One region of the Pseudomonas sp. DR48 genome, then DNA from elsewhere that is predicted to be linked to it. Evidence: predicted binding sites of a transcription regulator. Region 1 holds the regulator's gene; the other holds the start of a gene.
What was found. The regulator sigma-54, encoded in region 1, starts transcription at its own class of promoters, with help from an activator protein. The targets are predictions, from matches to a motif close to ANTGGCATNNANNTTGCTNT.
Positions count from the first base shown of each region.

Region 2: the regulator sigma-54 is predicted to act here: its motif matches at 2,798-2,817, upstream of K5K95_RS30990 (DNA translocase FtsK).

Region 1 is NZ_CP081946.1:2,951,086-2,962,469, forward strand. Features, by position in the region: gene K5K95_RS13240 (carbon-nitrogen hydrolase family protein) at 10-858, shown strand; gene tldD (metalloprotease TldD) at 877-2,319, shown strand; gene yjgA (ribosome biogenesis factor YjgA) at 2,370-2,894, opposite strand; gene pmbA (metalloprotease PmbA) at 3,003-4,349, shown strand; gene K5K95_RS13260 (HPr family phosphocarrier protein) at 4,457-4,732, opposite strand; gene rapZ (RNase adapter RapZ) at 4,748-5,605, opposite strand; gene ptsN (PTS IIA-like nitrogen regulatory protein PtsN) at 5,608-6,072, opposite strand; gene hpf (ribosome hibernation-promoting factor, HPF/YfiA family) at 6,085-6,393, opposite strand; gene K5K95_RS13280 (RNA polymerase factor sigma-54) at 6,468-7,961, opposite strand; gene lptB (LPS export ABC transporter ATP-binding protein) at 8,146-8,871, opposite strand; gene lptA (lipopolysaccharide transport periplasmic protein LptA) at 8,871-9,419, opposite strand; gene lptC (LPS export ABC transporter periplasmic protein LptC) at 9,406-9,978, opposite strand; gene K5K95_RS13300 (KdsC family phosphatase) at 9,986-10,510, opposite strand; gene K5K95_RS13305 (KpsF/GutQ family sugar-phosphate isomerase) at 10,510-11,384, opposite strand, start outside.
Region 2 is NZ_CP081946.1:6,827,850-6,839,233, forward strand. Features, by position in the region: gene lolA (outer membrane lipoprotein chaperone LolA) at 1-89, opposite strand, end outside; gene K5K95_RS30990 (DNA translocase FtsK) at 154-2,559, opposite strand; gene trxB (thioredoxin-disulfide reductase) at 2,868-3,827, shown strand; gene aat (leucyl/phenylalanyl-tRNA--protein transferase) at 3,892-4,572, shown strand; gene K5K95_RS31005 (arginyltransferase) at 4,630-5,337, shown strand; gene infA (translation initiation factor IF-1) at 5,438-5,656, shown strand; gene clpA (ATP-dependent Clp protease ATP-binding subunit ClpA) at 6,605-8,875, opposite strand; gene clpS (ATP-dependent Clp protease adapter ClpS) at 8,906-9,289, opposite strand; gene K5K95_RS31025 (cold shock domain-containing protein) at 9,515-9,796, shown strand; gene icd (NADP-dependent isocitrate dehydrogenase) at 9,859-11,115, opposite strand.

The DNA of each region.
Region 1 (11,384 bases):
GAAAAGGCCATGTCTTTTGCGGTGATTCAAATGGTCAGCCAGAGCGATGTGCTGGCCAATCTTGCCCGGGCCCGTCATCTGCTCGAGCAGGCGGCAGCCGGCGGTGCGCAGCTTGCGGTGCTGCCAGAAAACTTCGCGGCCATGGGCCGTCGCGACATTGCCGACATTGGTCGCGCCGAGGCCTTGGGTGAAGGCCCGATCCTGCCGTGGTTGAAACAGACCGCCCGCGACCTCAAGTTATGGATAGTGGCCGGCACATTGCCGTTGCCGCCGATGGATCAACCGACGGCCAAGGTGCATGCCTGCTCGCTCTTAGTGAACGACCAGGGCGAGACAGTGGCGCGTTACGACAAGCTGCACCTGTTCGACGTGGACGTTGCGGACAATCGCGGGCGTTATCGCGAGTCCGATGACTATGCTCATGGCAGCGGCGTGGTGTTAGCCGATACACCCGTCGGCCGGGTCGGCCTGACGGTGTGTTATGACCTGCGTTTCCCGGAGCTGTATAGCGAATTACGGGCTGGCGGCGCGCAGCTGATTACCGCGCCATCGGCTTTTACGGCGGTGACCGGCGCGGCGCACTGGGACGTGCTGATTCGCGCGCGGGCCATCGAGACTCAATGTTACATACTCGCAGCCGCTCAGGGTGGGACGCATCCGGGGCCGCGAGAAACCTTTGGCCATGCCGCGATCATCGACCCGTGGGGCCGCGTGCTGGCGCAACAGGATCAAGGCGAGGCCGTGCTGCTGGCCGAACGCGATAGCAGCGAACAGGCGTCCATCAGGGCGCGGATGCCGGTGTCCAGTCACCGGCGCTTTTTCTCGCAGGGCGCCCAGCGACCTGCCTCAGAACGATGAATTTAAGGCGTAAAGCATATGAGCGAGTTGTTGTCCTCAGTCAGTGAACACCTCCTGGCGCCCGGCGGCGTAACCATCGAAAGCCTGCAAGGTGTGCTCGGCGATCTGGCCGGCCCGGGCATCGATGCCGCCGACCTGTATTTCCAGGGGCAGATTTCCGAGTCCTGGGCGCTGGAAGACGGGATCGTCAAGGAAGGCAGCTTCAACCTCGATCAGGGCGTCGGCGTTCGTGCGCAATCGGGTGAAAAAACCGGGTTTGCCTACAGCAATGCGATCACGCTGGAAGCCCTGGGCGCGGCGGCACGTGCTGCGCGCTCGATCTCGCGCGCCGGGCAGAATGGCACGGTGCAGGCGTTCACCACGGCCGATGTCGCCCAGTTATACGGGCCGGACAATCCTTTGGAAGTGATGACGCGCGCCGAGAAAGTCGAGTTGCTTAAACGCATCGACGTCGCGACACGCGCCCTCGACCCGCGTATTCAGCAAGTCACCGTGAGCATGGCCGGCGTCTGGGAGCGAATCCTCGTGGCTTCGACGGACGGTAGTCTGGCGGCAGATGTACGGCCATTGGTGCGCTTTAACGTCAGCGTGATCGTCGAGCAGAACGGTCGCCGCGAGCGCGGTGGTCATGGCGGTGGCGGTCGCACCGATTACCGTTATTTCCTCAGCGATGACCGCGCCATGGGTTACGCCCGTGAAGCGTTGCGTCAGGCGCTGGTCAACCTTGAAGCGATCCCGGCGCCGGCCGGTACGTTGCCGGTGGTGTTGGGTTCGGGTTGGTCCGGCGTGCTGCTGCACGAAGCGGTCGGTCACGGCCTGGAAGGCGACTTCAACCGCAAGGGCAGTTCCGCCTACAGCGGGCGCATGGGCGAGATGGTTGCGTCCAAGCTCTGCACCATCGTCGATGACGGTACGTTGGCGGGCCGCCGCGGCTCCCTGAGCGTCGACGACGAGGGCACCCCGACCGAGTGCACCACGCTGATCGAGAACGGCGTACTCAAGGGCTACATGCAGGACAAGCTCAACGCACGCCTGATGGGCGTTGCCCGCACCGGTAACGGTCGCCGTGAATCCTACGCACACTTGCCGATGCCGCGCATGACCAACACCTACATGCTGGCGGGCGAAAGCGACCCGGCGGAAATCATTGCCTCGGTAAAACGCGGCATCTACTGCGCCAACCTCGGCGGTGGTCAGGTAGACATCACCAGCGGCAAGTTTGTGTTCTCCACCAGCGAGGCGTACCTGATCGAAGACGGCAAGATTACCGCCCCGGTCAAAGGCGCGACATTGATCGGCAACGGTCCGGAAGCCATGAGCAAGGTGTCGATGGTCGGCAATGATCTGGCGCTGGACAGCGGAGTGGGGACGTGTGGCAAGGATGGGCAGTCGGTGCCGGTGGGTGTCGGCCAGCCAACGCTGAAAATCGATGCGATCACTGTGGGTGGCACAGGATCGTAAACAGGATGGAGCTTCGGGTGAGCCGCTTGGCGACTCACCCGATTCGAGCATCAACGCAGGCCGCGTTGAGTCTCGTCCAGCTCACGGATGTACTTGAAGATTTTACGGCTCGATGCCGGTGGCTTGTTGGTCGCCAGTTCGTGCTGGGCCTGACGGATCAGGGAGCGCAACTGCTGACGATCAGCCTCCGGGTAGTCGAGCACGAACTTCTCCAGGACTGCATCGTCGCCCGCGATCAAGCGATCGCGCCAGCGTTCCAGACCATGGAAACGTTCGTTGTACTGCCGGGTGGAGGCATCGAGTTGATCGAGCAAGGTCAGAATGGCGTCAGTGTCCTGATCGCGCATCAGTTTGCCGATGAACATAAGGTGCCGTTTACGCGCGATATTCGCGGTGTGCTTGGGCGCATCGGCCAGAGCCCGACGCATAGCGTCGGTCAACGGCAGTTTTGCCAGCAAGTCAGGCTTGAGCGTTGTAAGGCGCTCGCCGAGGTCAACCAGAGCATGAAGCTCGCGTTTGACCTGGGATTTGCTTTTTTCTCCCGTATCGAGGGAGTCGTCGTAAGAATCAACCATGGTGGCCGTCCGCAAAGAAACGCCGCCATGATAACCAGTCGGGGGCCGCTTGTCCGGCCCGGTCGCTCGAAGGCCCTAGCCGAAAGCAGAATTTGAGTGGAGAACAGCATGAGTGCAGTTGAAAGCGTCGGCCCACAAGCGTTGCCGGCACTGCAAGAACAAGTCGAGCAGATCATCGCTGAAGCCAAGCGCCAGGGTGCCAGTGCCTGTGAAGTGGCGGTGTCGCTGGAGCAGGGCCTGTCCACTTCGGTGCGTCAGCGCGAAGTCGAAACCGTCGAATTCAACCGCGATCAGGGCTTTGGCATCACCTTGTACGTCGGTCAGCGCAAAGGCTCGGCCAGTACATCGGCCAGTGGCCCGGAAGCCATTCGCGAAACCGTCGCTGCGGCGTTGGCCATCGCCAAGCACACCTCGGAAGACGAAGCGTCGGGCCTGGCTGATGCCGCGTTGATGGCCCGGGATCTGCCGGATTTCGACCTGTTCCACCAATGGGACATTACCCCGGAGCAGGCCATCGAGCAGGCGCTGACCTGTGAGGCGGCGGCGTTTGCGGCCGATAGCCGGATCAAGAATGCTGACGGCACGACCCTCAGCACCCATCAAGGCTGCCGTGTTTACGGCAACAGCCACGGGTTTATCGGCGGCTACGCGTCGACTCGTCACAGCCTGAGCTGCGTCATGATCGCCGAGGCCGATGGCCAGATGCAGCGCGATTACTGGTATGACGTGAACCGTCAGGGCAACTTGCTGGCCAGTCCGGAGAGCATCGGCCAGCGTGCCGCTCAACGGGCGGCGAGCCGCCTGGGCGCGCGTCCGGTGCCGACTTGCGAAGTGCCGGTGCTGTTTTCCGCTGAACTGGCCGGTGGTTTGTTCGGTAGTTTCCTGTCGGCGATTTCCGGCGGTAGCCTGTATCGCAAATCGTCGTTCCTTGAAGGCACCTTGGGGCAGAAGCTGTTCCCGGAATGGCTGACCATCGATGAACGTCCGCATTTGATGCGCGCCATGGGCAGTTCGGCGTTCGACGGTGATGGCTTGGCGACCTATGCCAAGCCGTTCGTCGAAAAGGGCGAATTGGTGTCGTACATCCTTGGCACCTATTCCGGCCGTAAGCTGGGTATGCCAAGTACCGCCAACGCAGGCGGCGTACACAACCTGTTCGTCACCCATGGCGACGAAGATCAGGCAGCGTTGCTGCGCCGTATGGGGCGTGGCTTGCTGGTCACCGAGTTGATGGGGCAGGGCCTGAACATGGTCACGGGCGATTATTCCCGTGGCGCGGCCGGTTATTGGGTCGAGAACGGCGAAATCCAGTTCGCGGTTCAGGAAGTGACCATTGCCGGCAACATGCGCGACATGTTCAAGCAGATCGTCGCGGTGGGTAATGACCTGGAGCTGCGTAGCAACATTCGTACAGGCTCGGTGTTGATCGAGCGGATGACCGTGGCCGGTAGCTAACGCTTATCGCAGCGCAAAAAAGGCGCGCCACCCGATTGGGTGGCGCGCCTTTTTTATTGCATCTTGCACCGCCCCCGTGGGAGCGAACTGCTACATAAAGGGGGCGGTTATTCGCCTTCGTCGAAGTAGTTGTTGATCAACTGCACCAGGGCATCCAGCGCTTCCTGTGCCTGCTCGCCTTCAGTGTTGAGGTGGATCTTCGTGCCCTTGCCAGCAGCGAGCATCATCATGGCCATGATGCTTTTGCCGTCGACGGTGGATTCTGGCGTGCGTCCAACTCTGATTGTGCAATCCTTGAATTGACCCGCAACGCCAACGAATTTTGCCGAAGCGCGGGCATGCAGGCCCAGCTTGTTGATGATTTCGATTTCCAGAGCAGGCATCGCGATGTGAATCCTTTAGCTGAGGTCGCGGTGGCGGACCTGGACGTTCTTCAGGGATTGTTGCAGAACCTGGCCCAGACGTTCGGTCAGGTAGACGGAGCGGTGATGCCCGCCGGTGCAGCCAATGGCAATGGTGACATAAGCACGGTTGCTCGCAGCGAAGCGCGGCAGCCATTTTAGCAGGTAGGAGGAAATGTCCTGGAACATCTCTTCGACGTCCGGTTGCGCCGCCAGGTACTCGGCCACCGGTTGATCAAGCCCGGACAGCTCGCGCAACTCCGGCTTCCAGTAAGGGTTGGGCAGGCAGCGCACGTCGAACACAAGGTCTGCGTCGACTGGCATGCCTCGCTTGAATCCGAACGACTCCACCAGGAACGCAGTGCCGCTGTCCGGCTGGTTCAGCAGGCGCAACTTGATGGTATCGCGCAACTGATACAGGTTCAGGTTGGTGGTGTTGACTTTGAGGTCGGCCAGGTCGGCAATCGGCCCCAGCAAACTGGTCTCGTCCTGAATCGCCTCGGCCAACGAACGGTGGGCGGTACTGAGCGGGTGGCGACGGCGGGTTTCCGAAAACCGTTTGAGCAGTGTTTCTTCGTCGGCGTCCAGGTACAGCACATCGCATTTGATGTGCCGGCTGCGCACTTCTTCCAGTAGTTCCGGAAATCGCGACAGATGACTGGGCAGGTTGCGGGCATCGATGGATACCGCGACCAGCGGTTGTGCGAGCTCGGTATGAATCAGCGCGCGCTCGGCGAGTTCCGGCAGCAAGCCGGCGGGCAGGTTGTCGATGCAGTAGTAGCCGTTGTCCTCGAGAACATCGAGTGCGGTACTTTTACCTGAGCCGGAACGGCCACTGACAATGATCAAGCGCATGATTAATGACCGTTTTGCTCGCTCAGGACGACCTGATACAAGGCTTCATTACTCGGGGCGCTGCGCAGTTTTTCGCGCACTTCCTTGCGATCGAGCATGCTGGCGATCTGGCGCAGTAGCTCCAGGTGCGCATCGGTAGCGGCCTGCGGGACCAGCAGCACGAACAGCAGGTCAACCGGGGCGCCGTCGATGGCGTCGAAATCGATGGGGGCTTCAAGGTGTATCAGGGCACTGATGGGCGCTTCGCAGCCCTTGATGCGACAGTGAGGGATGGCGATGCCGTTGCCAAAACCGGTCGAACCGAGTTTTTCACGGGCAATCAAAGCCTCGAAGACATCTTGCATCTCCAGATCCGGCACTTCCCGGGCGATCAGGGTGGCAATTTGCTCAAGGGCTTTCTTTTTACTGCCGCCCGGCACGTTCACGAGAGAACGGCCGGGGGTCAGGATGTTTTCAAGTCGGATCATGGGTTGGGAGTGTTAACGACCGGTAGCGCCCTGGAGCAGGCTTTGGGTCTTTTCCTTATGCTTTTTGAGTTGTTTATCGAGCTTGTCGGTCAGTAAGTCGATCGCCGCGTACATATCGGTATGTTCCGCGTTGGCGACCACTTCATTGCCGGGAATATGCAACGTGGCTTCGATTTTCTGCTTCAGCTTTTCGACGCACATCGTGACCTGCACGTTGGTGATCTTGTCGAAATGCCTCTCTAATCGTTCGAGTTTTTCGCCGATGTAGGCGCGCAGAGGTTCGGTCACTTCCAGTTGGTGTCCACTGATGTTGACTTGCATACAGCTTCTCCTTCGTTGCCAGTGCATAAAGCGGTAGACCAGATGATCTACCACTGGAACGCTGTGGCGTGGCTCTACATCAACCGCTTGCGTTCGCTCGAAGGCGCGATCCCGAGGGATTCGCGGTACTTGGCGACGGTGCGGCGAGCCACCTGAATGCCTTGTGCCTCCAGTAAACCAGCGATCTTGCTGTCACTCAACGGCTTTTTCTGATTTTCCGCCGCAACCAGTTTTTTGATGATTGCGCGGATCGCCGTGGACGAGCATTCGCCGCCTTCGGAGGTGCTGACGTGGCTGGAAAAAAAGTATTTCAGTTCATAAATGCCCCGAGGGGTATGCATGAATTTCTGTGTGGTCACCCGTGAAATGGTCGACTCGTGCATGCCCACTGCCTCGGCAATGTCGTGCAGGACCAGCGGTTTCATCGCTTCGTCGCCGTACTCCAGGAAGCCGCGCTGATGCTCGACGATCTGGGTGGCCACTTTCATCAGGGTTTCGTTGCGGCTTTGCAGGCTCTTGATGAACCAGCGTGCTTCCTGCAACTGATTGCGCATGAAAGTGTTGTCGGCGCTGGTGTCGGCGCGGCGCACGAAACCGGCATATTGGGCGTTGACCCGCAGCCGTGGCACCGATTCCTGATTCAGCTCGACCAGCCAGCGCTCGTTGTCCTTGCGCACGATCACGTCAGGGACGACGTATTCGGCTTCGCTCGACTCGATCTGCGAGCCCGGACGCGGGTTGAGGCTCTGCACCAGTTCGATCACCTGGCGCAGTTCATCTTCCTTGAGCTTCATGCGGCGCATCAGCTGGCTGTAGTCGCGGCTACCGAGCAGATCGATGTAGTCGGTGACCAGGCGCTTGGCTTCCGCCAGCCAAGGTGTCTTGGCTGGCAGCTGGCGCAGTTGCAGCAGCAGGCATTCGCCCAGGTTGCGGGCGCCGATACCGGCCGGTTCGAATTGCTGGATGCGATGCAGGACGGCTTCGATTTCGTCCAGTTCGATGTCCAGTTCCGGATCGAAGGCTTCGAGGATTTCCTCGAGGGTTTCGTCCAGGTAGCCCTGATTGTTGATGCAATCGATCAGGGTCACGGCGATCAAGCGATCGGTGTCGGACATCGGTGCCAGGTTCAGCTGCCACAGCAAATGGCTTTGCAGGCTTTCACCGGCCGATGTACGGGTAGTGAAATCCCACTCGTCGTCATCGCTGCTCGGCAGGCTGCTGGCGCTGGTCTGGTAAACGTCTTCCCATGCCGTATCGACGGGCAGCTCGTTGGGAATGCGCTCATTCCAGTCACCTTCCTCCAGGTTGTCCACCGTCGGGGCGGTTTCCTGGTAGGAGGGCTCTGAAACATCGGCGTTGGGTTGTTGTTCGGCTTTGTCGGCCAAGGGGTCGGCGTTATCGAAGTCGTCGCCTTCTTCCTGGCGTTCGAGCATCGGATTGGACTCCAGAGCCTCCTGGATTTCCTGTTGCAGGTCCAGGGTCGACAATTGGAGCAGGCGGATGGCCTGTTGCAGCTGCGGTGTCATCGTCAGCTGCTGGCCCATTCTCAAGACTAGCGATGGTTTCATGGCAGGGGCTAAACACCTTATTCGCCGGCGCACATGCGCCATCCACTACAGGGCGCCGGAGCGCCAAACATAAGCAAATTATATGCCCGAAACTGCAGCGTTTGCCTAGAGCGCCGTAACAATAAAAAAATGTTGATTTTTTATCGAGACAAGCGCTCGGGCGACCAGCCAGACACCTCAGTGCTTACAGGCGGAACTCATGGCCCAGATAGACTTCTTTCACCAGGTCATTGGCCAGGATTGTGGCGGAGTCGCCTTCGGCAATGAGCTGTCCATCGTTAACGATGTAGGCGGTTTCGCAGATATCAAGGGTCTCACGGACGTTGTGGTCAGTGATCAACACGCCAATGCCTTTGGCCTTGAGGTGGTAGATGATCTGTTTGATGTCGCCCACCGAAATCGGGTCCACACCGGCGAATGGTTCGTCGAGCAGGATGAATTTCGGGTTGGTGGCCAGGGCGCGTGCGATTTCCACGCGGCGGCGCTCACCACCGGACAGGCTCATGCCGAGGTTGTCACGGATGTGGCTGATATGGAATTCCTGCAGCAGGCTTTCCAGTTCCTTGCGACGACCGTCCTTGTCGAGCTCCTTGCGGGTCTCGAGGATGGCCATGATGTTGTCGGCCACCGACAGTTTGCGAAAAATCGACGCTTCTTGCGGAAGATAGCCGATACCGGCCTTTGCACGACCGTGCATTGGCTGGTGGCTGACGTCCAGGTCATCGATCAGCACACGACCCTGATCGGCCTGCACCAGGCCGACAATCATATAGAAGCAGGTGGTCTTGCCGGCGCCGTTAGGGCCCAGCAGGCCGACGATCTGACCGCTGTCGATTGACAGGCTGACGTCACGCACGACCTGGCGGCTCTTGTAGCTCTTGGCCAGATGCTGAGCTTTCAGAGTTGCCATTATGGAGCCTTTTTCGCGTCGTTTTTCGGCTTGGGCTGGATCACCATGTCGATGCGTGGGCGCGCTTCGGTGACCTTGTTGCCTGTGGCGCGACCGGCGCTCGCAAGCTTTTTGACGGTGTCGTAGACGATTTTCTCGCCTTGAGTGATGTTGTTGTCCTTGTCGATGACTTTTGCCTTATCGATCAGGACGATGCGGTTTTGCGCGGCGTGGTACTGGATGGTGATGCCCCAGCCCTGAACAGGCTTGGTATCGCCGGCGGTCTGCAATTGTTCGAAGTAGGCGAGGTTGCCCACCGAGGTCACCACGTCAATTTCACCGGTCGGCGTGCGGGTGATGGTCACGGTGTTGCCTTTAACGATCATCGAGCCCTGGGTGATGATCACGTCACCTTTATAGGTGGCAACGCCATTCTTGTCGTCCAGTTGGGCATCGTCGGCCTGAATGCGGATAGGCTGCTCTTGATCGTTCGGCAGAGCCCAGGCGCTCACGCTTCCCAGTGCTGCGCCCAGACTGAGCAAAATAGGGAGAGTTTTAACGAGCCTCATACTGTCCTCTTACGTTCGATAGCAGGTGTATCCTGCTTTCTTTCAAGTACGCTTTCATTCCGTTGCCTGTCGATACACCGCCAGCGCCGTCGATTCTAACGGGTTGATCGGTCTGCGCATATTGCTCCTTGGGGAACACAGTCATACGGGTGGTGGTAATCAGGGTCTTGCGGTTTTTCTCGTCGAAACGCGTGATGCGCACTGAATCAATCAGTTCGACCTGAGTGCCGTCGGGATTGACTTCTCCTCGCTCGCTCTGGACGTGCCACGGAAACTGGGTGCCGCGAAACATGTTCAGGTCGGGGTTGGTCAGCAACGTCACCTCGGTCGCTTTCAGGTGTTCAACCTTGTCGGACGTCATTTCGTACTGCAATTTGCCGTCCGGCAGGTACTGCACGCTGTGGGCGTTGGTGGCGTAATAGTCAATGGCGCTTTCGTCGACCTTGGCTACGGCCTTATCGAGGAAGCGTTCCGGGCTGATGTTCCAGTAGCCGACCGCGGCGAACAGCGCCGCGATGCAACTGAACAACAGCATGTTACGAATCTTTTTGCTCAACATAATGGGCTCACAGGTACGCGGCGTTGGCCGCATCAAGGCGGCCCTGGGCGAGCAGGATCAATTCGCAGAATTCACGAGCGGCACCCTCGCCACCGCGGGCCAGGGTAATGCCATGGGCGTTTTCACGTACGAAGCTGGCGGCATTGGCCACCGCCATGCCCAGGCCAACGCGGCGAATCACCGGCAGGTCTGGCAAGTCGTCACCCAAATAGGCAACTTGTTCATAGCTTAGGTTGAGTTGGGCCAGAAGTTCGTCCAGCACCACCAGTTTGTCTTCGCGCCCCTGATAAAGGTGTGGAATGCCGAGGTTCTTCGCCCGACGTTCGACCACCGGGGTCTTGCGGCCGCTGATGATAGCGGTCTGCACGCCGGCTGCCATCAACATCTTGATGCCTTGGCCGTCGAGGGTGTTGAACGTCTTGAATTCGCTACCGTCTTCAAGGAAGTACAACCGTCCGTCGGTCAGCACGCCGTCGACGTCGAACACCGCGAGTTTGATCTGTTTGCCGCGTTGCAGCAGGTCCGTGCTCATTACATTACTCCTGCACGCAGCAAGTCGTGCATGTTCAAGGCGCCGACCGGCCGGTCGTCGCTGTCGACCACGACCAGCGCGTTGATCTTATGGTCTTCCATGATTTTCAGGGCTTCGGCCGCAAGCATTTCGGCGCGGGCGGTTTTGCCGTGTGCGGTCATGACCTGATCGATGGTGGCGCTGTGGATGTCGATGCTGCGGTCCAGGGTGCGACGCAAATCACCGTCCGTGAAGATGCCGGCGAGTTTGCCATCGGCTTCCAGGATCACGGTCATGCCGAGGCCCTTGCGGGTCATTTCCATCAGCGCGTCCTTTAGCAGGGTGCCGCGCTGGACCTGCGGCAGCTCTTGTCCGGCGTGCATGACGTTTTCGACTTTCAACAACAGGCGTCTGCCCAACGCGCCACCCGGGTGTGAAAAGGCGAAATCTTCAGCGGTAAAGCCGCGGGCTTCCAGCAGCGCGACGGCCAGGGCATCGCCCATGACCAGTGCAGCGGTGGTTGAAGAGGTCGGTGCCAGGTTCAGCGGGCAGGCTTCGTGCTCGACGTGAACGTTGAGGTTGACCTCGGCAGCCTTGGCCAGCGGCGAATCGGGGTTGCCGGTGAGGCTGATCAATTTGATGCCCAGGCGTTTGATCAAGGGCAGCAGGGTAACGATTTCATTGGTGGAGCCGGAGTTCGACAGGGCCAGGATGATGTCGTCACGCGTAATCATGCCCATGTCGCCATGACTGGCTTCGGCCGGGTGCACGAAAAAGGCCGTGGTGCCGGTGCTGGCCAGTGTGGCGGCAATCTTGTTGCCGATATGTCCCGACTTGCCCATGCCGACCACGACCACGCGGCCTTTGCTGGCCAGAATCATCTCGCAAGCGCGTA
Region 2 (11,384 bases), 3.3 Mb from region 1:
GTCAGACGCGCCACGTCCTTGTCATCGGCGTGAGCCGAGAGCGTGGTCAAAGCCAGTACCGGCAACAACAGCATGCGGATAAGACGCATGGGAGTCCTCATAACATTCGTGGGAGTACGGGCATTGCATGTCGCGATGCCCTTTCAATTCAAATCAGTCGCGTACCGGGCCCGGGGCCAGGACTTCACGCGAACCGTTGGTATTCATGGACGTCACGACCCCGGCCATTTCCATGGCTTCGATCATGCGCGCGGCGCGGTTGTAGCCGATTTTCAGCTTGCGCTGAACTGCAGAGATGGAGGCACGGCGGCTTTCCAGAACGAACTGGACGGCTTCGTCGTACAAGGCATCGGTTTCAGCATCGTCGTCACCGCCACCGCCGCCATTTTCAAAGCCACTGCCGGCCTCTTCGACACCGGCCAGGATCTCGTCGTTGTATTCCGGCGCGCCACGCAGCTTCCAGGCTTCCACCACCCGGTGAACTTCGTCATCGGACACGAAAGCGCCGTGAACCCGAATCGGCAGGCTGGTGCCCGGCGGCATGTAGAGCATGTCACCGTGGCCCAGCAATTGCTCGGCGCCGCCCTGGTCGATGATGGTCCGCGAGTCGATCTTGCTCGACACCTGGAACGCCATGCGCGTCGGGATGTTCGCCTTGATCAGACCGGTGATCACGTCAACCGACGGACGCTGGGTCGCGAGAATCAAGTGGATACCGGCCGCACGGGCCTTCTGGGCGATACGGGCGATCAGTTCTTCAACCTTCTTGCCGACGATCATCATCATGTCGGCGAATTCGTCGACCACTACGACGATGGTTGGCAGCTTGGTCAGCAACGGTGCTTCGTCGTGAATGCTTTCGCGCTTGTACAACGGATCGGTCAACGGTGTCCCGGCGTCCTGGGCTTCCTTGACCTTGGCGTTGAAGCCCGACAGGTTTCGTACGCCCATCTTCGCCATCAGTTTGTAGCGACGCTCCATCTCCGCCACGCTCCAGCGCAGGGCGTTGGCCGCATCCTTCATGTCGGTGACCACCGGGCACAGCAGGTGCGGAATGCCTTCGTAGATCGACAGTTCAAGCATTTTCGGGTCGATCATGATCAGCTTGGCGTCTTCCGGGCCGGACTTGAACAGGATCGACAGGATCATCGCGTTCACACCCACCGACTTACCGGAACCGGTCGTACCGGCCACCAGCAAGTGAGGCATTTTCGCCAGGTCGGTGATGACCGGCTTGCCGCCGATGTCGTGGCCCAAGGCCAAGGTGACAGGCGACTTGAAGTTGTCGTACTCGGGCGTCGACAGTACTTCGGAGAAGCGCACGATCTGGCGGTCTTCGTTGGGAATCTCGATACCGACGGTGGTCTTGCCGGGAATCACTTCCACCACCCGCACGCTGGTCACGGCCAGGGAGCGCGCCAGGTCTTTTGCCAGGTTGGAAATGCGACTGACCTTGACCCCGGCGGCGGGCTGGATTTCGTAACGGGTAATCACCGGGCCTGGGTGGATCGAATCCACCGAGACTTCGACGCCGAATTCCTTGAGCTTGATTTCCAGCAAATGGCCGACGGCCGCCAGGGATTCCGGGGAGTAATTGAGTTGTTTCTTTTCTGCCGGATCGAGAATCGAGATCGGCGGCAAGGTGCCTTCGACGGCGCTGTCGACGAACAGCGGTGCCTGCTTCTCTTTTTCCACACGTTTGCTCGGCGCTGCCGGTTTTGGCGGCGCGGGGGCGATCACAGGCGGCACCTGCTTCTCGCGGTCCGACATGTGTTTGCTTAACGCTTGTTCGCGCTCGATCAAGCGCTCCTTGACCTTGGCCTGCTCGCGTTTGTCGGTGACAGTCGGCGCAACCACGTCATGAACGCGATCGTCGACTTCACGCAACTGCGCAACCAGTTGCTTGCGCTCGACACGGGCGGCCCACCAGCGATTGGCCGCGCCCTGGAACAGTTCCAGCAGGTCGAGGGTAATCTTGCCGGTGACGTCCATCACCTTGAACCATGACAGGTCGGTGAACACGGTCAGGCCGAACAGGAACAGCGCAATGAACAACAACGTGCTGCCCTGAATGTTCAGGGCGTTCCTGGCCAGATCGCCAAGGCTTTCGCCCAGCGCACCGCCAGCGCCGGCCGGCAGACCGGTCGCCGCGTGAAAATGGATATGTGCCAGGGCGGCGCCAGACAGCACCAGAAATACCAGGCCGATCAGGCGCCAGGAGAACAGCCAGCCGCTCCACTCCCACGCTTCGTGGCGCTGACGGAAGATCTGATACGCCTTGATCGCCAGCAGCAGCGGGAAGATATAGGCGAAATAACCCAGCACCATGAACAGGATATCGGCGCTGTAGGAACCGACCGGTCCGCCGAAGTTCTGCACGTCCTCGATCTTGCTGTTGTGGCTCCAGCCCGGATCGTCCTTGCCATACGTCAACAAGGCCATCATCAGGAACAGGCACAGGCCGCCGATGGCGATCAATGCACCTTCCTTGAGCCGGTAGTGCAAATGCTGGCGCCAGAGCGGAACGACTGTCTTGGGTGCTGCGGTGGATTTCTTCAAAACGCTTCTTTTCCTGCGCCCGTGGCGCGTCCATCTGTTGATTGACTATAAAAAACTGCCCAATCCAGGCAGGTAAAAAAGTTAACAGGCGCAACTGAGACTACTTTTAACACTGCGCCCTGGTTTTTTTAAACACGGTACGCACTGCTTATTTTGTTACAAACACAGTTACAGGCAGGCATTGTACGGGTTTGTTCGCCCGATGCCATGCTTCAAGCCCTTGGATGTAGCATAGCCAAAGGCAGGTTACGCGCGATTCAATTTGAGCATGCATTCTCTTTTGTGACAAAGGCTTATGAGGTGTTTTTATGAGCGAAGCGAAGCATTCCCGCCTGATCATTCTGGGTTCCGGCCCTGCCGGTTACAGCGCAGCCGTTTATGCCGCTCGTGCCAACCTCAAACCCGTTGTCATTACCGGCATACAGGCAGGTGGCCAGCTAACCACCACCGTCGAAGTCGATAACTGGCCCGGCGACGTCGAAGGCCTTACCGGTCCGGTGCTGATGGAACGCATGCAAAAACACGCCGAACGCTTCGACACACAGATCGTTTACGACCACATTCATACCGCCAAGTTGCAGCAGCGCCCCTTCGAACTGATCGGCGATGGCGGCACCTATACGTGCGACGCCCTGATCATTGCGACCGGCGCTTCAGCGCAATACCTGGGACTGGCGTCGGAAGAGACCTTTGCCGGCCGTGGCGTTTCAGCTTGTGCCACGTGCGACGGGTTCTTCTATCGCAATCAAGTGGTCGCGGTCGTCGGCGGCGGCAACACTGCAGTCGAAGAAGCCCTGTACCTGTCGAACATCGCCAAGGAAGTCCACCTGATTCACCGGCGCGACAAGTTGCGCTCGGAGAAAATCCTTCAGGACAAGCTTTTCGAAAAGGCCGCCACCGGCAATATCCGCCTGCACTGGAATCAACATCTGGATGAAATTCTGGGCGACGCCAGCGGCGTGACCGGCGCCCGCCTGCGCGACAGCCACACCGGCGAGACCAGCGAGTTGCCTGTGGCCGGCGTGTTCATCGCCATCGGCCACAAGCCCAATACCGACTTGTTTATCGGCCAACTGCCCATGCGCGACGGCTACCTGCTGGTCAAGGGCGGCAACGAGGGCGATGCCACCGCCACCGAGATTCCCGGCGTCTTTGCCGCAGGCGACGTAGCCGATCACGTGTACCGCCAGGCAGTGACTTCCGCAGGGGCTGGCTGCATGGCCGCACTGGACGCCGAGAAATACCTCGACGACATTCCCGTCGTTTGACGGCAAACTTGACGGCGGGCCCAATGGCCCGCCACCGCCCTCCCCTTCTGCAAGCCCGGATGCCATGCTGACTTGGTTACAACGCAACACCCTGACCTTTCCGCCGCTGGAAAAAGCCATGCGCGACCCCAACGGTCTGCTGGCCGCAGGCGGCGACCTGTCTGCCGATCGTCTGATACAGGCGTATCGCCACGGCTGCTTTCCGTGGTTCTCGGAGGGACAGCCGATTCTCTGGTGGTCGCCGGATCCACGCACAGTGCTGTTTCCCGACGAACTGCATGTCTCGCGCAGCCTGAACAAATTGCTGCGCCAGCAACGCTACCAAGTGACCTTCGATCAGGATTTCGCCTCGGTCATTGCCGCCTGCGCCGCACCACGCGATTACGCCGACGGCACCTGGATCACCGACGCGATGCAGACCGCCTACCTCGAGTTGCACAGGCGCGGCTACGCGCACTCCGTGGAGGTCTGGGACGATGGCGTATTGGTTGGCGGGCTCTATGGCCTGGCGATGGGTCAGCTGTTTTTCGGCGAGTCCATGTTCAGCCGCGCCGACAATGCCTCGAAATTTGGTTTTGCCACACTGGTGCGACATCTGAAAGACTCAGGTTTTGTGCTGATCGATTGCCAGATGCCGACCGACCATCTGCACAGTCTGGGGGCCAGGGCCATTCCCCGCCGCGAGTTTGCCGGCTACCTTGCGCAGCATCTGGATCAACCCAGCCGTGCCACCTGGGTTTGCTGAGCGACATTTGCGCGCGTGGCTTACACTTAATGCAAAGCTTATCCCCGAGGGTTGATCATGACCGAGTTGGCGCGTTTGAAGTTCTATGCCACTCAGCCCCACTCTTGCAGTTATCTGCCCGAGGAGCAGGCCACCACGCTGTTCCTCGACCCTAGTCAGCCCATGGATGTGCATGTCTACGCAGATCTGTCTGAAATGGGTTTTCGTCGCAGCGGCGATCATCTCTACCGGCCTCATTGCCAGAATTGCAATGCGTGCGTTCCGGCGCGCATCCCCGTGGCGCAATTTACGCCCAACCGTCAGCAGAAACGCATTTTCAAACGCAACGTCGACCTGCAAGTGCGTCCTGCCAGACCGCAATACAGCGAAGAGTATTTCGATCTCTACCAGCGCTACATCGAACAGCGGCACGCCGACGGCGATATGTATCCGCCGAGCCGTGACCAATTTTCGACCTTCCTGGTGCGTGACCTGCCGTTTTCACGCTTTTACGAATTTCGCCTCGAAGGCCGACTCGTGGCGGTAGCTGTCACCGACTTACTGCCAAACGGTTTGTCGGCGGTCTACACCTTCTACGAACCCGAAGAAGAACGCCGCAGCCTGGGGCGCTACGCGATCCTGTGGCAGATTGCCGAGGCCAAACGTCTTGGCCTGGAAGCCGTCTACCTCGGCTACTGGATCAAGAACTGCAAAAAGATGAGCTACAAGACCCAATATCGCCCTATCGAACTGCTGATTAATCAACGTTGGGTCATCCTGAACTAGAACCCCTTGGCTTAAACCCCATTTTTCGGGCACAATGCACGCCGCTTTTGCCTGGCGCAGTTGCACCGGGCCATTCATTGGACACCGAGGGCTTTACTGCATGTCGAAAGAAGACAGCTTCGAAATGGAAGGCACTGTCGTCGACACCCTGCCCAACACCATGTTTCGTGTGGAGTTGGAAAATGGGCACGTCGTAACCGCGCATATCTCCGGCAAGATGCGCAAGAACTACATTCGTATTCTTACCGGTGACAAAGTGCGCGTCGAGCTGACGCCCTATGACTTGAGCAAAGGGCGCATCACTTACCGCGCTCGCTAATCAAGTCAATACAAAACGCCCGGTTTATGCCGGGCGTTTTTGTTTGCCTGCGATTTGGTGGGGGCCTGGGTTCTTGGGTTTTGGGGTTTTGGGGTTTGGGTGTATATCCGTTGCTGCGGTAACGGCGGCTTATGGTTTCGCTTTTACAGCGACTCACTTTTCCAGACGCCGAAAAGTAAGCAAAAGGCTTCGCCCCGGCGTACGGCGCCTCGCTGAGGCTCCGCGTACCCTCGCTACGGTGTCCATCAGGGGGCATCGCCTCCGGTCTGCTTCGCGACGACCTCCTCTCGATGTGTGCGGCTGCGCCGCACGGCGCTACGCGCCTAACCCCCTGATGAACACCTACGCTCGGCCTGCCGAAGGGGCGAAAGATCAAAAGCAGATCAAGATCAAGATCAAGATCAAAAGCCACAGCCACAGCCACAGCCACAGCCACAGCCACAGCCACAGCCACAGCCACAGCAGATCAAAAGATTAAAAGATTAAAAGATCGCAGCCTCGTTTCACTCGACAGCTCCTACAGGGGATGGGTGTGCATGTGCTTCTCACCACTCAACAGGATGAGCGTTAGCTCGGCTGCAGCTCTTGATCTTGATCCACGTGCGACATCGGAAGGCTGAGGGGAGGGATTCATCCGGGGTGGGAGCGCAGCGACCGTTCGACGAAGTCGAACACATCGAGAGGAGGTGCAGCGAAGCAAACCGGAGGCGATGCCCCCCGGATGGATCCCGGAGCGAAGGAACCCCGAGCCCCAGCGAGTGGGCCGAACGTAGGAGCAAGCGTTTTTTTGCTTACTTTTTTTAGGCGTTTGTAAAAAAAGTGAGTCGCCGTCAGGGCGAAACCGCCAGCCGCCGTTACCGCACCAACGGATATCCACCCAAACCCAAAGCCCCCAACAGCAAAAAGGCGCCCGAAGGCGCCTCTAGCTCTACAACAGATCAACAACCGTCAGGCCATCTCAGCTGTGGTCTCGAAATCGAAGGTCAGCTCGCCATCCTTCAAATCGATATGAACCACACCACCATGGTCAGCCAACTCGCCAAACAGAATCTCCTCAGCCAGCGGACGCTTGATCTTGTCCTGGATCAAACGCGCCATTGGACGAGCGCCCATCGCCGTGTCGTAGCCACTTGCCGCCAGCCAGCCACGCGCAGCGTCGGTCACTTCCAACTGCACGCGCTTGTCTTCCAACTGCGCCTGAAGCTCGGTAAGGAACTTGTCCACCACGCTTTTGATGACCTCATGACTGAGACGACCAAACTGGATAATGGTGTCCAGACGGTTACGGAACTCCGGCGTGAAGCTCTTCTTGATCACTTCCATCGCATCGGACGAGTGGTCCTGATGGGTGAAACCGATCGAAGCGCGAGCCGCTGTTTCGGCACCGGCGTTGGTCGTCATGATGACGATCACGTTACGGAAGTCCGCCTTTCGCCCGTTGTTATCGGTCAGCGTACCGTGGTCCATCACCTGCAGCAGCAAGTTGAAGACTTCCGGATGCGCCTTCTCGATCTCATCGAGCAACAGCACGCAGTGAGGCTGCTTGGTGATGGCTTCGGTCAGCAGACCGCCCTGATCGAACCCGACATAGCCTGGAGGTGCACCGATCAGACGCGATACGGTGTGGCGCTCCATGTACTCGGACATGTCGAAGCGAACCAGCTCGATCCCCAAGGCCTTGGCCAGCTGACGTGCCGCTTCGGTTTTACCGACACCGGTCGGCCCTGCGAACAGGAACGAACCGACAGGCTTGTCAGGCGACTTGAGACCGGCGCGGGACAGTTTGATCGCAGTCGACAGCGAGTCGATCGCGGCATCCTGGCCGAATACGGTCAGCTTCAGGTCACGCTCAAGGTTACGCAGCAGCTCTTTGTCGGAGCTGGTGACGTGTTTTGGCGGAATCCGCGCGATTTTCGCAACGATGTCCTCGACCTGAGGCACTTCGATGCGTTTCACGCGTTTCTCGATCGGCTGCAGACGCTGATAGGCGCCCGCCTCGTCGATGACATCGATGGCTTTGTCCGGCATGTGCCGGTCATTGATGTAGCGCGACGCCAGTTCGGCAGCGGCACGCAACGCCTCATCGCTGTATTCGATGTTGTGGTGCGCTTCGAAACGACCTTTCAGGCCGCGCAGGATGCCGATGGTGTCTTCCACCGACGGCTCCGACACATCGACCTTCTGGAAGCGCCGAGCCAGGGCCCGGTCCTTCTCGAAGATCCCGCGGAATTCCTGGAACGTGGTCGAACCGATGCAACGGATATCGCCCGACGACAGCAGTGGCTTGAGCAGGTTCGAGGCATCCATGACGCCACCGGACGCAGCACCCGCACCGATGATGGTGTGGATTTCGTCGATGAACAGGATCGCCTGCGGACGTTTTTTCAGCTCATTGAGCAACGCCTTGAAGCGTTTCTCGAAATCGCCACGGTATTTGGTCCCGGCCAGCAGGGCTCCCAGATCGAGGGAATACACCACGCTGTTGGCCAGCAGGTCCGGCACCTGGTTGTCGACAATACGCTTGGCCAGGCCTTCGGCAATCGCGGTTTTACCCACGCCCGCCTCGCCTACCAACAGCGGATTGTTTTTGCGACGACGCGCCAGGATCTGCGCGACACGCTCGACTTCCAGCTCACGGCCGACCAACGGATCGATACGACCCTGGCGCGCGAGTTCGTTGAGGTTGCTGGCATAAGCATCCAGAGGATTGCCTGAAGAAGAAGACTCACCGCCCTCGTCGTCCTGCATATCTTGCTCACCTTCAGAGTGATCGCCATGCCCAGGCACTTTGGAAATGCCATGAGCGATGTAGTTGACGACATCAATGCGCGCAACGCTCTGCTGTTTCAGCAGGAACACTGCCTGACTCTCTTGCTCACTGAAGATTGCGACCAGCACGTTGGCGCCAGTCACTTCGCGTTTGCCCGAGCTCTGTACGTGGAAAACAGCACGCTGCAGGACACGCTGGAAGCCCAGGGTTGGCTGGGTTTCACGATCCTCATCATGGATAGGGATCAATGGCGTGGTGGAGTCAATGAACTCCTGCAGATCATGCTTGAGTTTGTCGAGGTTTGCGCCGCAGGCACGCAAAACGGTGGCGGCAGCCTCATTATCCAATAGGGCCAGCAGGAGGTGTTCGACGGTCATGAATTCATGACGCTTCGATCGAGCCTCCTTGAAGGCTAAATTGAGGGTGACTTCGAGCTCGCGGTTTAACATAGCTTCACCTCATACCCAAGTGGTCGGCGATTAACCGTCCTTCTCGATTTCACAGAGTAGCGGATGCTGGCTTTCCCTGGCGTACTGGTTGACCTGCATGGCCTTAGTCTCGGCGATGTCGCGGGTAAACACTCCACATACTGCCCGTCCTTCTGTGTGGACGGCCAGCATGACCTTGGTCGCCAGCTCCCGATTCAGGTTAAAAAACACCTCGAGCACTTCGACGACGAAATCCATCGGTGTGTAGTCATCATTGAACAAAACCACCTTGTACATCGGCGGCGCCTGTAGTGCAGGCTTTGCCTCCTGAACAGCAATGCCTGCGGAATCGTCGTCTTGAGCTCCCGGGTGTTCTTTTTGGAGAGCCGGGCGATCCTGATTGAATGTTAGTCGAATCTGGCTGATTGCATGCATGGAAAGAAAGGTTCGTCAGTTGTTCAAATACAGTGGTGGGGGCGGCCAACGTCGATTTCAACTCCGACTGCCTGGTCACCTTGACTATCGGGAAATCAGTGTTACAACCAATAGAGCCCACAGTGGGTAAAAAAGGTCCGCGGAGTCAATCTTAATTATAGAGACTGACTGCGGATGTACTGGATGATACTCCAGTGATGGAGTCTGTTGCAGAGGGATATGGGTATGCCAGTCGGTAAGGTGAAATGGTTCAACAATGCCAAGGGATTCGGTTTCATTAACACCGACGCCAGAGAAGGACGCGACGAGGACGGCAAGGAAATCGATTTCTTTGCCCACTACTCTGCCATTGAGATGGGCGGCTACAAGACTCTCAAGGCGGGACAAATCGTCAACTTCGATATCGTCCAGGGGCCCAAAGGCTTGCACGCCGTGAAAATCACGGCTGCCATCCCCGCCACCGAAAAAACGACACCTTCCGTTAAACAGGAGTCGGTGTCGAGCTGACGCAACAGATCATCCAGTCATGAAAAAACCGCCCGAAGGCGGTTTTTTTTATAGCGGTTCGCTTACATGTGCGAGATGAGCGCATCACCAAACGCGGACGAAGATAGCAGCTTCGCGCCTTCCATCAAACGGTGGAAGTCATAGGTCACGGTCTTGGCGGAAATCGCGCCGTTGGTGCCCTTGATGATCAGGTCAGCCGCTTCGGTCCAGCCCATGTGGCGCAACATCATCTCTGCGGACAGGATCAGCGAGCCCGGGTTGACCTGGTCCTTGCCAGCGTATTTCGGCGCGGTACCGTGGGTCGCTTCGAACATCGCAATGGTGTCGGACAGGTTGGCACCCGGCGCGATACCGATACCGCCCACTTCGGCCGCCAGGGCGTCGGAGAGGTAGTCGCCGTTGAGGTTCAGGGTCGCGATCACATCGTACTCGGCCGGGCGCAGCAGGATCTGCTGGAGCATGGCGTCGGCGATGGCGTCCTTGACGATAACGTTCTTGCCGGTTTTCGGATTCTTGAACTGCATCCAAGGACCGCCGTCGAGCAGGGTCGCGCCGAACTCTTCAGCCGCCACTTCGTAGGCCCACTCCTTGAAGGCACCTTCGGTGAACTTCATGATGTTGCCTTTGTGCACGATGGTCAGCGAATCGCGGTCGTTGTCGACCACATATTGCAGAGCCTTGCGCGCCAGGCGCTTGGTGCCTTGCAGGGAAACCGGCTTGATGCCGATACCGCAGTTTTCGTCGAAACGGATCTTGGTGACGCCCATTTCATCTTTCAGGAACTTGATGACCTTGGTCGCTTCCGGCGAACCGGCTTTCCACTCGATACCGGCGTAGATGTCTTCCGAGTTCTCGCGGAAGATCGTCATGTCGACATCGCCTGGCTTCTTGACCGGGCTCGGCACGCCTTCGAACCAGCGTACCGGACGCAGGCAGACATACAGGTCGAGCTGCTGACGCAGGGCCACGTTCAGCGAACGGATGCCGCCACCGACCGGGGTGGTCAGAGGACCCTTGATGGAAACCACGTAATCTTTAACTGCGTCCAGGGTTTCCTGGGGTAGCCAGGTGTCCTGATCGTAAACCTGAGTCGCTTTCTCCCCGGCGTAGACTTCCATCCAGGAAATTTTGCGCTCGCCGCCGTAAGCCTTCTTAACAGCAGCATCGACAACCTTGATCATGACCGGGCTGATATCAACGCCAATACCATCGCCTTCGATGAAGGGGATGATCGGGTTGTTAGGAACATTGAGAGAATGGTCCGCGTTGACGGTGATTTTGTCGCCGACTGCTGGAACCTGAATCTTCTTGTATCCCATGCTGAACTCCATTGTTTGGATTGAACATCTGGCTTCGTTCGAGCGTACCCCAGTTAAATCGGCACGCAAACCCTATGTTCCAACCATCTGCCGCAAAGCTTCGCAGTTCGCGACGTACAAGCCTGAAAGCAAAGGGAAAAGCGCCAAACTCAAGCACGGTGCAAGACTCTACGCCCCACGGGTCCCTGCGACCTTTAGACCAATGGACGTGCATCGTTACGTATGAACCATCGGCAGATTGCCAGCTACCTATGTATAATGCCGCCCGC